2 linked regions of the Streptomyces venezuelae genome follow. Each later gene encodes a partner of the first gene's protein in a complex. Links are inferred from orthologs where the notes say so. Each region holds a gene or a part of one and is shown in the gene's direction. Other genes may lie near its edges.

The links.
Region 2: the proteins of rpsG (region 1) and tig are in contact, whole or in part, in a crystal structure (PDB 3GTY), measured with the Thermotoga maritima proteins. The link is inferred for Streptomyces venezuelae from one-to-one orthologs. Residues at the interface, in WP_004081843.1 of Thermotoga maritima: Lys34, Lys52, Lys55, Glu59, Arg62, Gln63, Glu66, Asn67, Lys69, Val71, Arg95, Ala109, Lys110, Lys111, Gly112, Arg113, Pro114, Glu117, Glu121, Ile124, Ala125, Tyr127, Asn128, Asn129, Thr130, Gly131, Lys135, Asp139, Arg142, Met143; in WP_004081061.1 of Thermotoga maritima: Glu122, Val124, Val129, Leu130, Tyr133, Glu188, Gly259, Ile262, Tyr263, Glu266, Ser270, Glu273, Gln274, Glu277, Arg308, Gln311, Ile312, Ser315, Tyr316, Glu325, Arg329, Arg336, Leu363, Phe366, Trp367, Arg373, Leu377, Arg381, Leu384, Glu387.

What each region holds. Positions count from the first base shown.
Region 1 is NZ_CP029193.1:4,858,962-4,867,120, forward strand. The notes cover bases 322-3,249. They hold rpsG (30S ribosomal protein S7), read left to right. Parts: upstream 322-1,514; coding sequence 1,515-1,985; downstream 1,986-3,249. Other genes in these bases: DEJ47_RS22550 (hypothetical protein), read left to right, coding at 322-448; DEJ47_RS22555 (hypothetical protein), read left to right, coding at 460-876; rpsL (30S ribosomal protein S12), read left to right, coding at 1,141-1,512; fusA (elongation factor G), read left to right, coding at 2,025-3,249. Also shown: more of DEJ47_RS22550, read left to right, coding at 1-321; more of fusA, read left to right, coding at 3,250-4,151; tuf (elongation factor Tu), read left to right, coding at 4,296-5,489; DEJ47_RS22585 (helix-turn-helix domain-containing protein), read right to left, coding at 5,857-6,801; DEJ47_RS22590 (ATP-binding protein), read right to left, coding at 7,018-7,488.
Region 2 is NZ_CP029193.1:2,664,720-2,672,934, reverse strand. Bases 2,176-5,159 are described here. They hold tig (trigger factor), read left to right. Parts: upstream 2,176-2,965; coding sequence 2,966-4,354; downstream 4,355-5,159. Other genes in these bases: DEJ47_RS12285 (ATP-dependent Clp protease proteolytic subunit), read left to right, coding at 4,776-5,159; DEJ47_RS12305 (serine/threonine-protein kinase), read left to right, coding at 2,176-2,499. In the rest of the region: DEJ47_RS12310 (hypothetical protein), read left to right, coding at 70-264; more of DEJ47_RS12305, read left to right, coding at 352-2,175; more of DEJ47_RS12285, read left to right, coding at 5,160-5,381; DEJ47_RS12280 (ATP-dependent Clp protease proteolytic subunit), read left to right, coding at 5,443-6,138; ATP-dependent Clp protease ATP-binding subunit ClpX, read left to right, coding at 6,306-7,592; DEJ47_RS12270 (hypothetical protein), read right to left, coding at 7,686-8,215. UniProt on the Bacillus subtilis protein: Involved in protein export. Acts as a chaperone by maintaining the newly synthesized protein in an open conformation. Functions as a peptidyl-prolyl cis-trans isomerase.

The sequences.
Region 1 (8,159 bases):
CGTCTTCCTGGCTCTGTGGGCCGCCGGCGCAACGGTGGTGCCTCTGATGAGGGAAGCCGCTCTGAGTGATGAGATCGCGGTCTTCCTTTCGGCCGCGCTGGTCTCCGTATTCGGCGGTGGGGCTCTGGCGAGGTCGGTGACCGGTCCCGTACGCCGGGAGATTCTGGCACTGCCGGACAGTCCGGAGCGGCGTGCTGCTGTGGAGTTCATGAGCGCAGGACGGGCGATCGGGCTGCTGGAGCGGGGGCTTCTCTTCGCCTTCCTCGCCGCAGGCCAGCCCGAGGCCGCAGCTCTGGTGCTGGCGGCGAAGTCGCTGGCTCGGGTCCCCACGAGTGAACACGGCAAGCACGCGTCCGAGTACTTCCTCATCGGTACGCTGGCCAGTGTCATCGCCTCGCTCGGGATGAGCATGGCTGCTCGCTCGGCGGTCGGGCTGCCCATCCTCTAGGAGAAGCTGCCTTGGAGCTGAGAAGGCACCCACTGATCCAGAAGCTGCTGTCCCTGAATCTGCCGTCCTCGGACTACGTGGTGGCGGGCAGCGGGCCGCTGCTGGCGCACGGCATCAGGGAGCGTGTCGGAGACCTGGATGTCGTCGCTCGTGGGGCCGCGTGGAAGATCGCGGAGGGTTTGGCCGACCCTGTGGTCGCTCCGTCCGGTCACGGCCGCGTGGTGCCACTGTTCGGCGGCGCCATCGACGTCTTTGACCGCTGGTTGCCCGGCACGCCCGAGCCGGACGTCCTGATCAAGGATGCGGAGTGGATGTCGGGCATCCCGTTCTGCCCCTTGTCCCAGGTCCTCATGTGGAAAGAGCGCTCGCTGCGACCGAAGGATCAGGCGGATGTCCAATTGATCAAGGACTTTCTGCATCGGACTTGATCTGCAGATGTCCGGCGTGTCGCCCCCCATCGCATTTGTTTTGACCAGACTCGATGAGGTAGGTACGCTCAGACCTTGTGCCTGGGGTGTGCCTGGGCTCGCGCGCGTGTCATCAACCGCTGCGGGAGTCCGAGAAAGGCCACCGTAATCTGCGCTCCTTTCCGCCCTGTGGCGGGAGTCCGCAGCATTCGACACACCCGACCGCGTGGGTCGGCGAAGTTCCGGGTTAGCTTTACTATTCGGCACACAGAAACCGGAGAAGTAGTGCCTACGATCCAGCAGCTGGTCCGTAAGGGCCGGCAGGACAAGGTCGAGAAGAACAAGACGCCCGCACTCGAGGGTTCGCCCCAGCGCCGTGGCGTCTGCACGCGTGTGTTCACGACCACCCCGAAGAAGCCGAACTCGGCCCTCCGTAAGGTCGCGCGTGTGCGTCTGACCTCCGGGATCGAGGTCACGGCCTACATTCCGGGTGAGGGACACAACCTGCAGGAGCACTCCATCGTGCTCGTGCGCGGTGGCCGTGTGAAGGACCTGCCTGGTGTTCGTTACAAGATCATCCGCGGCTCGCTCGACACCCAGGGTGTCAAGAACCGCAAGCAGGCCCGCAGCCGCTACGGCGCCAAGAAGGAGAAGTAAGAATGCCTCGTAAGGGCCCCGCCCCGAAGCGCCCGGTCATCATCGACCCGGTCTACGGTTCTCCTCTGGTGACCTCCCTCATCAACAAGGTGCTGCTGAACGGCAAGCGCTCCACCGCCGAGCGCATCGTGTACGGCGCCATGGAGGGCCTGCGCGAGAAGACCGGCAACGACCCGGTCATCACGCTGAAGCGCGCGCTCGAGAACATCAAGCCGACCCTCGAGGTCAAGTCCCGCCGTGTCGGTGGCGCGACCTACCAGGTCCCGATCGAGGTCAAGCCGGGCCGTGCGAACACGCTCGCCCTGCGCTGGCTCGTCGGTTACTCCCGCGCCCGTCGCGAGAAGACCATGACCGAGCGTCTGCTCAACGAGCTCCTCGACGCCTCCAACGGCCTCGGTGCCGCTGTGAAGAAGCGTGAGGACACCCACAAGATGGCCGAGTCCAACAAGGCCTTCGCGCACTACCGCTGGTAGTCGCTACCCCCATCGAGACCGAGAGAAGACTGAGCCGACATGGCTACCACTTCACTTGACCTGGCCAAGGTGCGCAACATCGGCATCATGGCCCACATCGACGCGGGCAAGACGACGACCACCGAGCGGATCCTGTTCTACACCGGTGTGTCGTACAAGATCGGTGAGGTCCACGACGGCGCCGCCACGATGGACTGGATGGAGCAGGAGCAGGAGCGTGGCATCACGATCACCTCTGCTGCCACCACCTGTCACTGGCCGCTGAACGACGTCGATCACACGATCAACATCATCGACACCCCGGGCCACGTCGACTTCACCGTCGAGGTGGAGCGTTCGCTCCGCGTGCTCGACGGTGCCGTGACGGTGTTCGACGGCGTTGCCGGCGTCGAGCCCCAGTCCGAGACCGTGTGGCGTCAGGCGGACCGTTACGGCGTCCCGCGTATCTGCTTCGTCAACAAGCTCGACCGCACCGGTGCCGAGTTCCACCGCTGTGTCGACATGATCGTCGACCGCCTCGGTGCGACCCCGATCGTCATGCAGCTGCCCATCGGCGCAGAGGCTGACTTCAAGGGCGTCGTCGACCTCGTCACCATGAAGGCCTTCGTCTGGTCCGCCGAGACCAAGATGGGCGAGGCCTACGACATCGTCGACATCCCCGACACGCACACCGAGGCTGCCGAGGAGTACCGCGGCAAGCTGCTCGAGGCCGTCGCGGAGAACGACGAAGAGATGATGGAGCTGTACCTGGAGGGCCAGGAGCCCACCGAGGAGCAGCTGTACGCGGCGATCCGTCGCATCACCATCGCCTCCGGCAAGGGCGGCGACACCACCGTCACCCCCGTCTTCTGCGGTACCGCGTTCAAGAACAAGGGCGTCCAGCCCCTGCTCGACGCGGTCGTGCGCTACCTTCCCTCCCCCCTGGACGTCGAGGCCATCGAGGGCCACGACGTCAAGGACCCGGAGCTGGTCGTCAAGCGCAAGCCGTCCGACGACGAGCCGCTGTCGGCCCTCGCGTTCAAGATCGCGAGCGACCCGCACCTCGGCAAGCTCACCTTCGTCCGGATCTACTCCGGTCGCCTGGACTCCGGCACCGCGGTGCTGAACTCCGTCAAGGGCAAGAAGGAGCGCATCGGCAAGATCTACCGCATGCACGCGAACAAGCGTGAGGAGATCGAGTCGGTGGGCGCCGGTGACATCGTCGCCGTCATGGGCCTGAAGCAGACCACCACGGGTGAGACGCTCTCCGACGACAAGGCTCCGGTCATCCTGGAGTCCATGGACTTCCCGGCCCCGGTGATCGAGGTCGCCATCGAGCCGAAGTCCAAGGGCGACCAGGAGAAGCTGGGTGTCGCCATCCAGCGTCTCTCGGAGGAGGACCCCTCCTTCCGCGTCCACTCGGACGAGGAGACCGGCCAGACCATCATCGGTGGTATGGGTGAGCTCCACCTCGAGGTGCTCGTCGACCGCATGAAGCGCGAGTTCCGCGTCGAGGCGAACGTCGGCAAGCCGCAGGTGGCGTACCGCGAGACGATCCGCAAGGCCGTCGAGCGCGTCGACTTCACGCACAAGAAGCAGACCGGTGGTACCGGTCAGTTCGCCAAGGTGCAGATCGCGATCGAGCCGATCACGGACGGCGACGCGTCGTACGAGTTCGTCAACAAGGTCACCGGTGGCCGCATCCCGCGGGAGTACATCCCGTCGGTCGACGCCGGTGCGCAGGAAGCCATGCAGTTCGGCATCCTCGCGGGCTACGAGATGACGGGCGTCCGCGTCACGCTCATCGACGGTGCCTACCACGAGGTCGACTCCTCGGAGCTCGCCTTCAAGATCGCCGGTTCGCAGGCCTTCAAGGAGGCCGCGCGCAAGGCGTCCCCCGTGCTGCTCGAGCCGATGATGGCCGTCGAGGTCACCACGCCCGAGGACTACATGGGCGATGTCATCGGCGACATCAACTCCCGCCGTGGCCAGATCCAGGCCATGGAGGAGCGCAGCGGCGCTCGCGTCGTGAAGGGCCTCGTGCCCCTCTCGGAGATGTTCGGCTACGTCGGAGACCTCCGCAGCAAGACGTCGGGTCGCGCAAGCTACTCAATGCAGTTCGACTCCTACGCCGAGGTTCCGCGGAACGTCGCCGAGGAGATCATCGCGAAGGCCAAGGGCGAGTAACTCACCCGAGTTCACGCTTTAGGCTTGACACCATCCGCCGGGGTTCGACCCCGCAGGGCGAGAACCCCGGCGGCTGGCTTCCCAGCAAAGATCACCTGGCGCCGATGAAGCAAGGCGTACAGAACCACTCCACAGGAGGACCCAGTGGCGAAGGCGAAGTTCGAGCGGACTAAGCCGCACGTCAACATCGGCACCATCGGTCACATTGACCACGGTAAGACGACCCTCACGGCCGCCATTACCAAGGTGCTGCACGACGCGTACCCCGACCTGAACGAGGCCTCGGCCTTCGACCAGATCGACAAGGCTCCCGAGGAGCGCCAGCGCGGTATCACGATCTCGATCGCGCACGTCGAGTACCAGACCGAGGCGCGTCACTACGCCCACGTCGACTGCCCCGGTCACGCGGACTACATCAAGAACATGATCACGGGTGCCGCGCAGATGGACGGCGCGATCCTCGTGGTTGCCGCCACCGACGGCCCGATGCCGCAGACCAAGGAGCACGTGCTCCTGGCCCGCCAGGTCGGCGTTCCGTACATCGTCGTCGCCCTGAACAAGGCCGACATGGTGGACGACGAGGAGATCCTGGAGCTCGTCGAGCTCGAGGTCCGTGAGCTCCTCTCCGAGTACGAGTTCCCGGGCGACGACCTGCCGGTCGTCAAGGTCTCCGCTCTGAAGGCCCTTGAGGGCGACAAGGAGTGGGGCAACACCGTCCTCGAGCTCATGAAGGCCGTGGACGAGTCCATCCCGGAGCCCGAGCGCGACGTCGACAAGCCGTTCCTGATGCCGATCGAGGACGTCTTCACGATCACCGGTCGTGGCACCGTCGTCACCGGTCGTATCGAGCGTGGTGTCCTCAAGGTCAACGAGACCGTCGACATCATCGGCATCAAGACCGAGAAGACCACCACCACGGTCACCGGCATCGAGATGTTCCGCAAGCTGCTCGACGAGGGCCAGGCCGGTGAGAACGTCGGTCTGCTCCTCCGTGGCATCAAGCGCGAGGACGTCGAGCGCGGCCAGGTCATCATCAAGCCCGGTTCGGTCACGCCGCACACCGAGTTCGAGGCCCAGGCCTACATCCTGTCGAAGGACGAGGGTGGCCGTCACACCCCGTTCTTCAACAACTACCGCCCGCAGTTCTACTTCCGCACCACGGACGTGACCGGCGTCGTGACCCTCCCCGAGGGCACCGAGATGGTCATGCCGGGCGACAACACCGAGATGAGCGTCGAGCTCATCCAGCCCGTCGCCATGGAAGAGGGCCTGAAGTTCGCCATCCGTGAGGGTGGCCGGACCGTCGGCGCCGGCCAGGTCACCAAGATCAACAAGTAAGTCCTCCCGACTTGCTTGCGGATCGGGGTAACCCGGTTGCTCTGAACTGAGCGCATCGCAGTACACGCAGTAGCGGAAGGGCCCGTACGACTTCGGTCGTACGGGCCCTTTTGTGTTGGCCAGGGGGCCCGTGTGGCCTCAGAAGCCCAGGTGGGTAGCGGAACATGCCGCCTGGGACGGTGACGTCGCCGCCCTTCGGGTCGACGTCTTGGTGGGCGCGGCCGTGGACGTACAGGGTCTCGGCCGCCCTGACCAGCTCTGCGGCCTTGCGCTGGACTGCGGCGAGGAAGGCCGGTGACACAGTTCGGGCGGCTTCCTCTGCCGCGAAGGCGAAGGCGTACTCCCAACTCCAGCTCAAGTCCGTTGGTCAGGCAGTGCACGGAGGGATGCGGCAGTCGCGGCACCGGCCCGGTTCCGGGGCTCGGTAGGCGCGGTCGCAGGTTTCGCAGTTCTGGAGTGGGTGGGGGGTGCGCTGCGGGGGGTGGAAGCGGGGTGGGGGTGGGAGCAGGGCTGTCAGGCGGTGGGACAGGAGTGCGGCGGGGTGGCGGGGGCCGTCGGGTGGGAGGGCGTGGGTCAGGGCGTGGCGCACGGAGGCGGGGGATGCCTCTCGTTCCAGCCAGGCGGCGACGCCAGGGGTGAGGTGGGCCGTATCGCGGGCGGTGAGGAGCAGGTGGGGGGCTTCGCGGCACAGCTCCGTGAGGGTGGCGGTGGCCTGTTCGAGCAGTGCCGGGGTGGGGTGTGCCGGGTGCGGTACGGCGGGGAGGGGGCGGGGGTGTGTGCGGGGTGCGTGGGCGGGTGGCGTCTCGCTGGTGCGGGGTGGGACCGCTGCGATGGGGGCGGGCTGCCTCCGTGGCGGGGTGGGGGTGCGTCGGGCGGTGCCCTGCGGCTGGTTGCAGGAGATCGTGCGGGTGACGATGCGGCCGGACGCGGTGCGTTCGCGGTCCCGGCGCAGGTAGCCGTGGGTCTCCAGCTCGCGCAGGGCCCCGGCGATGCGGGTCGCGCCCTCCGGGAAGCGCTTGGTGAGGCTCTTGATGTCCACGTGGGCACCGGCGGGCAGCGACTGGATGTGGCAGCCCAGGCCGATCGCCAGGAGGGAGAGCTCCTGGTGCTGGGTGAGGTGGTTGCCGACCACCGTGAAGCGGGTGGTGTGGCGGGTGTTCTCGTGCGTGACGCCGGACGTGGGTGCGGAGGCGGTGGGCCGTCGACGCGTGTCCGTTCGGCTGCGGGGGTGCCGGGTCGCCCGTGCGTGGGATTGATTGCCGCCAGGGGCGGACTGGGGGCGCGGGGGCGCGCTAGGGTTTTGGGTGTCCATCGGGAAGTTGCCTCTTCCTCGGTGGTCAGGCCCTCGCCTCGGGATTGCCGTCCCGGCGGGGGCCGTCGCATGTCTGGTGTTGTTGCTCGGCTACTGGGGCTGAGAGTAGGGCCATTGGGGGGCCGGAAAGCCAGCCGAGCCGGTGATGTTCACTCGCCGGAGTGAGTCGGCGGTGGCGGGGCCTGGTGGGGTTTGGTGGGGTGCTTTTTCTCCGTCTCACGTTCCTTGGGGAAAGGCGCCTGCGGTACCGGAGCACGGGGAGTCGGGTTCCGGTGGCGTGAGGCCCAGTTCCGCCCACACCGTCTTGCGCGGGAAGCGGTCTTCCTTCACTCCCCAGCGGTGTGCCAGCGCTTCTACGAGGAGCAGGCCGCGCCCGGATTCGGCGTCTGGGGAGGGGAGTTGGGGTGCGGGGAGCCTTTCGGGGTGCGTGTCCGTGACCGCGATGCGGAGCGTTTCCGCCGTGGCGTGCAGTGCGAGTCGGAAGTCGCGGCCCGGTGCGCGGCCGTGGGTCGCGGCGTTGGCCGCCAGTTCCGCGACGATGTGGCGCGCCGGGTCCAGGGGGAGCCCCCACGAGTGGAGCTGCTCGGTGGCGAGGAGTCGGGCCAGGCGGGCTCCTCGGGGCGTGGGGGAGAGCAGGACAGTGAAGTGACGGGTGGTGTGGGGGAGCGCGGCGGTTTCCTGGTTCACGTCACTCAGCGTGGTCTCCCGCTCGTACGCTGCGCAGTGTCTTGGCGGCTGCGTACAGTCACTGTCCTTCGTTTGTCCAGGGCTGTACAGGCTGTCCAGCGGTCTCTGTGGGTACGGCGCTGACCGTACGTAGCGGCTTGGTGGGACGGGAGGCGGGCGTATGGAGCGGTCGGCGGTTCCGGAGGGTGAGCGGGAGCGGGAGTCGGAGGAGCCGGGGTGGGAGGTCGACCCGGAGGACGAGCAGGGCGTGGCGATCGTCGCGTTCGTGGGGCGGCAGCTGCGGGCCCGCCGGGAGGCCGCGGGGATGCGGGCGGCGGAGTTCGCGGCGGCCATGGGGTACGGGGAGGGGCTCGTCTACAAGGTCGAGGGCGGGACGCGGATCCCTCGGGCCGAGTATCTCGACAAGGCGGATCAGGTCCTGAGAGCGGGCGGTTCCGTCGCGGCGATGAAGCAGGACGTGGCGGAGGCCAGGTATCCGAAGCGGCTTCGGGACCGGGCCCGCAAGGAAGCGAAGGCCGTTGACCTTCAGTGGTACGGCGCTCATGACATCCACGGGTTGTTGCAGACCGTGGAGTACATGAGGGCTTTGTTCGAGATGCGGCAGCCTGCGTATGACGAGGCGCAGATCGAACGAGCTGTGGCGTCACGCATGGCCCGGCAGGCGATCTTCG
Region 2 (8,215 bases), 2.2 Mb from region 1 along the record:
TCCGTGGCGGGGGTGTGCGGGGTCGTACCCCCCGGGCCGGGAGAGCGACCGACCTAGGGTGTGATCAGTGTGGCCATTTCGCTGTCAGTGGTGCTGCTGTTGGCGATCATCCTCGTGGTGCTGATCCGCGGGGGGTCGCTCAAGGCGGGGCCCGCGATCGTCGCGGTGCTCTTCGGCTTCTTCCTCGCCTCCACAGGTATGGCGCCCTCCATAAACCGTTTCCTGAACGAAGTGGCGGAGACCATCAACTCGATCAGCTTCTGACGCCCCGCGGGGGAGTGTTCTCGAACCGGCGTACGCTGCGGTGAACCGGAGAGCGAGGGCATGGACCGAGGGGCGGGGGCGTTAGGGATGGTGCTGCGCGACTCGGACCCGGAGGAGATCGGCGGATATCCGATCGAGGACCGGCTCGGCTCCGGCGGCATGGGCGTCGTCTATCTCGGCCGCTCCGCGTCGGGACGCCGCCTCGCGCTGAAGGTCGTCCACGGCCAGTACGCCGACGACCAGGAGTTCCGCATCAGGTTCCGCCGCGAGGTGGCCGCCGCCCGCCAGGTCAGCGGAGCCTTCACCGCCCCCGTCGTGGACGCCGACGCCGACGCGCCGAGCCCCTGGATGGCCACGGTCTACATCCCCGGCGAGGACCTCGGCACCCACGTCCGCCGCGAGGGACCGCTCCCACTGGACCGGCTCCAGGAACTGGCCGCGGGCCTCACCGAAGCGCTCCGCGACATCCACCGCGTCGGCGTCGTCCACCGCGACCTCAAGCCCGCCAACGTCATGCTCGCGGAGGACGGACCGCGCGTCATCGACTTCGGGGTCTCCCGCGCCGCCGAAGCCCTCGGCGCCGACGCGCTCACCCAGACCGGCCGCGTCATGGGGACCCCGCCCTACATGTCCCCGGAACAGCTCACCACCCCGCGCGACGTCGGTCCCGCGTCCGACGTCTTCTCCCTCGGCGCCGTCCTCGCGTACGCGGCGACCGGGCGCGGCCCCTTCGACAGCGACAGCCCCTACGAGACGGCCACCCGCGTCGTCCAGGGCACCCCCGAACTCGACGACGTGCCCGCCCCGTTGCGCCGCTTCGTCGAATGGTGCCTCGACAAGGACCCCGAGGCCCGCCCCACCCCCGACGAACTCCTCGCCCTCCTCAAGGGCGAACCGATACCGCCCAGGACCACCGGCGCCCCGGCCGCCGGGGAGAAGCCCTCGGAGGCCACCGGAGCCCCCGCTCCGCGCCGCCGCCGAAGACTCCTCCTGACGGCCGCCGTGGGCGGGCTGCTGCTCGCCCTGGCAGGGACGGCGGCCGTCGTGCGTCTCGGGGGCGACGACGGACAGGTGGCGAGCCAGTTGCCCGCCGGGTGGCGGGACTGGACCACGAAGGACACGCTCACCGCCGCCAAGGGCGAGGACCCCTCACCCTCGGGCCCCTTCACGCGCTGCGCCGCCGCCCGCGCGGGCCTCATCTGCGCCGGCGACGACGTCAAGGCCGTCCGTTTCTCCCTCGCCACGGGCAAGCGGGAGTGGGGCCTGCCCGTCGACAGCGTCCCCGACGACAGCAGCAGCATGGAGGGCGACGTCATCGGCACCGCCGGCGACCGCGTCTACGTCTACCGCAACGACCAGAGCGTCCCGGAAGAGGACAGCGGTACGACGTACGAGAAGTACGCGATCGAAGCCGTCGACGCCCGGACCGGCGACGTCCTGTGGACCGCGCCCACCCAGAGCGGCACCGGCGCCATGGCGCCCGACCTCACCCCGGACACCGGCACCGCCGCCGCCACGAAGGACGGCGTCCTCACCATCCACGGCGCCCTGGGCGACTCGTACGCGCTCCTCGACCCCCGGGACGGCGACCCGCGCTGGGAGCGTCCGCTGCCGGACGGCGAGTGCAGGCTGCGGGCGGCCGCGGGAGAGGGCTACCTGCTCTGCGCCGCGGGGAGATCGGAGACCCGGCTCTCCCGCCTCGACCCCGCCACCGGCAGGCCCGCCTGGACGGTCACCGTCCGCGGCACCTTCAACCTCCTCGGCGCCGCCGGTGACCGTCTCGTCCTCGCGGACACCTCCGGAACCACGCACCGCAGCGTCGTCACCGTCACCGCGAACGGCAGCCACACGCGGCGCACCGTCGCGCTGGACCGCCCCCAGCCGGCCGCGGCGATCCCCACCCTCAGCCGGGACACGCTGTACTTCACGCTCTCCAGCGGCAGCGTGCGCGCCGTCGACCCCCGCACCGGCCGCCAACGGTGGAGCCGCAACTCCACCGTCGAGTTCCCCGGCCAACCCCTCGCCTCCGCCACGCACGTCTACGTGGCCTCGCCCAGCGGCCGCCTCGCCGCCCTGGACGGCAGGACCGGCGACGTGGCGTGGACCCGGCCCGGCAGAGGCGTCAGCACGTCCTGGATGGGCGACCAGGGCGCCCGCCTCACGCTGGTGGGCGACGCGCTGTACGTCCCGTACGGCACACGCTCCGTGTACACCGTCGACGTGCGCCACCCCTGAGCACGAACGAAGAAACCCCAGGCCACACGGCCTGGGGTTGCTTCACGAGAGCGGGCGACGGGAATCGAACCCGCGTAGCTAGTTTGGAAGACTAGGGCTCTACCATTGAGCTACGCCCGCACAGATCGCGCCACGAGCGGATGCCGCGGCACGACAGGCATCGTAGCGGGTCCTGGCCCCTCGCCGCACGTGCCCCCCGGAACCGGCCCCGTTCAACGGGGAGCCGCACTGCCTGCGGGCATGTACCCTACGTGTCGCACCGACGGGGTGTGGCGCAGCTTGGTAGCGCGTCCGCTTTGGGAGCGGAAGGCCGTGGGTTCAAATCCCGCCACCCCGACCAACGAAATCCTCCCCACAAGATCGCATTGTGGCTCGGCTCCTGCTTGCCGTTACTATGCAAGCTGTGTGCCCGTGTGTCTCTGAGCCGGGCAGAATCCCAAGAAGTCAGCCCCAAGGAGACCGAACCGTGAAGAGCGCCGTGGAGACCCTGAACCCGACCCGGGTTCGGCTCACTGTTGAGGTGCCCTTCGAGGAGCTCAAGGACAGCCTCGACGCGGCCTACAAGAAGATCAACCAGCAGGTCACGGTGAAGGGCTTCCGCAAGGGCAAGATCCCGGCCCGCGTCATCGACCAGCGGTTCGGCCGTGGCGCCGTCCTCGAAGAGGCCGTCAACGACGCGCTCCCGAAGTTCTACACCGAGGCCGTCAACGAGGCCGAGCTCAATGTCCTGGGCCAGCCCGAGGTGGACATCACCGAGCTGAAGGACAACGAGACCCTCAACTTCACCGCCGAGGTCGACGTCCGTCCCTCCATCGAGATCCCGGACTACTCCGGCATCGAGGTCGAGGTCGACGCGATCGAGGTCAGCGACGAGGACGTCGACAAGGCCGTCGAGGAGCTGCGCGAGCGCTTCGCCTCCACGTCCCCGGTCGAGCGTGCCGCCGAGGACGGCGACGTCGTGACCATCGACCTCGAGGCCAAGGTCGAGGGCGAGGTCCTGGAGGACGGCGTCGCCTCCGGCGTCTCCTACACGATCGGCTCCGGCGAGCTCCTCGAGGGCATCGACGACGCCGTGAAGGGCCTGGAGGCCGGTGGCGAGGCCACCTTCACCTCCGAGCTCAAGGGCGGCTCGGCGGCCGGCAAGGAGGCCGAGGTCACCGTCAAGGTCACCCAGGTCGCCGCCCGTGAACTGCCGTCCCTCGACGACGACTTCGCGCAGCTCGCCTCCGAGTTCGACACCCTCGACGAGCTGAAGGCCGACAGCCGCAAGCGCCTCGAGAACATGAAGCAGTACGACCAGGCGACGCAGGCCCAGGAGCGCGTCCTGGAGAAGCTGCTCGAGCTGGTCGAGGTCCCCGTCCCCGAGAAGCTCCTCGCGGACGAGATCCAGACCCGCACGCACAACCTCGAGCACCACCAGCTCGGCCAGATGGGCCTCGACCTGGACAAGTACCTGGAGATCCAGGGCAAGTCCCGCGAGGAGTTCGACGCCGAGACCAAGGAGCAGGCCGAGAAGGGCATCAAGACGCAGTTCGTCCTCGACGAGCTCGTCAACAAGGAGAAGCTGAACGTGAACCAGGAGGAGCTCACCGAGCACCTCATGCGTCGCGCGCAGTCCTCCGGCATGTCCCCCGACCAGTTCGCCCAGGCCGTCGTCGAGGGCGGCCAGGTTCCGATGCTCGTCGGCGAGGTCGCCCGCGGCAAGGCCCTCGCGGTCGTCGTCGAGGCGGCGACGGTCAAGGACACGAACGGTGAGGTCGTCGACCTCGAGGACGAGGACGACGAGACGGCTGCCGCCGAGGGCGAGCAGACCGAGGCGACCTCCGACGCCGCCGAGGAGAAGACCGAGGCCTGAGCCTCGCTCTGACGCTCGCGCACCGGGCCCCCAGGACTTCTCGGTCCCGGGGGCCCGGTGTCTTCAGGGGCGTGGGGAACCGCGCGAGCAACCCCCACAAGCCGCACCCGCCACTGGGCCCTGCCGCGGGCAGACCCGCTTGCGGCCCGGCGGGGGCCGATCGCGCAGTTCCCCGCGCCCCTTACGGGCCACGACCGGCACTGTTCAAGGCGCCCCCGCCAGAACCTGCGCTCACAGCGAACAGTTGGTTCTCCGGGATTCCCGGAGGGACCCCGCGCGTTAGGGTCCATGAATACGAGGGCAGGGGAGTCCCCGACGCCGCCCCGGAGCGGCGCCGCACGCGGGCCCCCGCGCCCCAGCTGAAGACGTGAGACGGCCCGGCGCCGTCGTAAGACGAGCAGGTGGATACGTGACGAATCTGATGCCCTCCGCCGCCGGCGACCCCTCCATCGGTGGTGGCCTCGGCGACCAGGTCTACAACCGGCTGCTCGGCGAGCGGATCATCTTCCTCGGCCAGCCGGTCGACGACGACATTGCCAACAAGATCACCGCGCAGCTGCTGCTCCTTGCCTCCGATCCGGACAAGGACATCTACCTCTACATCAACAGCCCCGGCGGCTCGATCACGGCCGGCATGGCGATCTACGACACCATGCAGTACATCAAGAACGACGTGGTGACGATCGCGATGGGCATGGCCGCCTCCATGGGCCAGTTCCTGCTCAGCGCGGGCACGCCCGGCAAGCGCTTCGCGCTGCCGAACGCCGAGATCCTGATCCACCAGCCGTCCGCGGGCCTCGCGGGCTCCGCGTCGGACATCAAGATCCACGCCGAGCGGCTGCTGCTGACCAAGAAGAAGATGGCCGAGCTCACGGCGTTCCACACCGGTCAGACCGTCGAGCAGGTCACGCGCGACTCGGACCGCGACCGCTGGTTCGACCCGCAGGAGGCCAAGGAGTACGGCCTCATCGACGACATCATGTCCAGCGCCGCAGGCATGCCGGGCGGGGGCGGCACCGGAGCCTGAGCCCCGTGCTCAGCGCCCCGCAGCCGACACCTAAGCCCCTCGCTTCTCAGGAGAACCAGAGATGAACAACTTCCCCGGTCGCGGCCTCTCCGGCCGTGCACAGGCCGAGAGCGGCCAGGCCGAGTTCACCGGCACCGGCGCCGAGTCGCGTTACGTGATCCCGCGTTTCGTGGAGCGCACCTCGCAGGGCGTGCGGGAGTACGACCCGTACGCGAAGCTCTTCGAGGAGCGCGTGATCTTCCTCGGCGTGCAGATCGACGACGCGTCCGCCAACGACGTCATGGCGCAGCTCCTGTGCCTGGAGTCGATGGACCCGGACCGCGACATCTCGATCTACATCAACAGCCCCGGCGGCTCGTTCACGGCCCTCACGGCCATCTACGACACGATGCAGTTCGTGAAGCCCGACGTGCAGACCGTCTGCATGGGCCAGGCCGCGTCGGCCGCCGCCGTGCTCCTCGCGGCGGGCACGCCCGGCAAGCGCATGGCGCTGCCGAACGCGCGCGTCCTGATCCACCAGCCCTACAGCGAGACCGGCCGCGGTCAGGTCTCCGACCTGGAGATCGCCGCCAACGAAATCCTCCGGATGCGTTCGCAGCTGGAGGAGATGCTGGCCAAGCACTCCACGACGCCGATCGAGAAGATCCGCGACGACATCGAGCGCGACAAGATCCTCACGGCCGAGGACGCGCTCTCGTACGGCTTGGTCGACCAGATCATCTCCACCCGGAAGATGAACAATTCCGCGGTTGCCTGACACTGAGCTGTAGCATCTGCCGCTCCACGGCACGGTTCGCGCACGACCCGCGTCGAAGCGAACCGTGCCAAGGGGGGCCCGAACGGGGGGCCCGGCAGGGTACCGTCGGATATGAGGCACCAGGAGCCGCTGAACGTGGCGTCTCCCAGGCGAAGGGGAAGCACCTCGTGGCACGCATCGGTGACGGCGGCGATCTGCTCAAGTGCTCGTTCTGCGGAAAGAGTCAGAAGCAGGTCAAGAAGCTCATCGCAGGCCCCGGTGTGTACATCTGCGACGAGTGCATCGACCTCTGTAACGAGATCATCGAGGAAGAGCTCGCGGAGACGAGCGAGGTCCGCTGGGAGGAACTCCCCAAGCCTCGCGAGATCTACGAATTCCTTGAGGGCTACGTCGTGGGCCAGGAGCCCGCGAAGAAGGCCCTCTCGGTAGCGGTGTACAACCACTACAAGCGGGTCCAGGCAGGAGAGAACGGCGGCGCCCAGGGCCGTGACGACGCGATCGAACTCGCGAAGTCCAACATCCTGCTGCTCGGCCCGACCGGCTCCGGCAAGACCCTCCTCGCGCAGACGCTCGCGCGCATGCTGAACGTTCCGTTCGCCATCGCGGACGCGACGGCGCTGACGGAGGCGGGCTATGTCGGCGAGGACGTCGAGAACATCCTCCTGAAGCTGATCCAGGCGGCCGACTACGACGTCAAGAAGGCCGAGACCGGGATCATCTACATCGACGAGATCGACAAGGTGGCCCGCAAGAGCGAGAACCCGTCGATCACCCGCGATGTCAGCGGCGAGGGCGTCCAGCAGGCGCTCCTGAAGATCCTGGAGGGCACCACGGCGTCGGTGCCCCCGCAGGGCGGCCGCAAGCACCCGCACCAGGAGTTCATCCAGATCGACACGACGAACGTGCTGTTCATCGTGGGCGGTGCCTTCGCGGGCCTGGAGAAGATCATCGAGTCCCGCGCGGGCGCGAAGGGCATCGGCTTCGGCGCCACCATCCGCTCCAAGCGCGAGATGGAGGAGAAGGACCAGTTCGAGGACATCATGCCGGAGGACCTGGTGAAGTTCGGGATGATCCCCGAGTTCATCGGCCGCCTCCCCGTGATCACCTCGGTCCACAACCTCGACCGCGAGGCCCTGCTCCAGATCCTCGTCGAGCCGCGCAACGCGCTGGTGAAGCAGTACCAGCGGCTGTTCGAACTCGACGGCGTGGAGCTGGAGTTCGAGCGCGAGGCACTGGAGGCCATCGCGGACCAGGCGATCCTGCGCCAGACCGGCGCGCGCGGTCTGCGCGCCATCATGGAGGAAGTCCTCCAGTCGGTGATGTACGAGGTGCCGTCCCGCAAGGACGTGGCCCGCGTCGTCATCACGGCGGACGTCGTCCGCTCGAACGTCAACCCGACCCTGGTGCCGCGCGATGTGCGGGGCGGCGGTGCGGGGGAGCAGAAGTCCGCGTAGGCGGCACGTACGCGCGAAGGGGCGCCCGGCGATCCGATCGCCGGGCGCCCCTTCGCGTTGTGGCGGGTGCGGGACGTCGCGCCGGAGCCCGCGTCAGACCTTGACGCGGAGGGCCTTGCGGGCGCGGAGCGTGGTGTCCGAGGCGTCGTCGAGGGAGACCTTGCCCGCCATGGCGTCGGCGACCGTGAGCGGCACGACGACGCCGACGGTGCTGTGGTCGCCCCAGACGCAGACCGGCATGCGGATCTCCTTGGGGCCCGAGGACGTGCCGCCGCCGTTGCTGTTCTCCATCACGGACTCCTGGCACTTGAGGACGGTGTCCTTCGTGCTGAAGTCCTTGGGGCTGCCGACGAGCTTGCCCGTGTCCGAGCCGTTCTTCTGCGAGTCCTTCTTGATCTTCGCGAAGACGGCGTCGACGACGGGGTCCGGGTTCTCGATCTCGCCGTAGACGCCCATGAACTGGAGGGCCTTCTGCGCGAGCGGGTTGCTCTCGTCCCCCGACTGGTAGCCGGCGTCGACGTCCTGCGGGTCCTTCACGCCGGCCTTCTCGACGGCCGCCAGGTCGCTGGAGTTGAAGCCGCCGTCCATGTCGTCGCTCTTGTCGTACTCGTTGAGGATCGTGG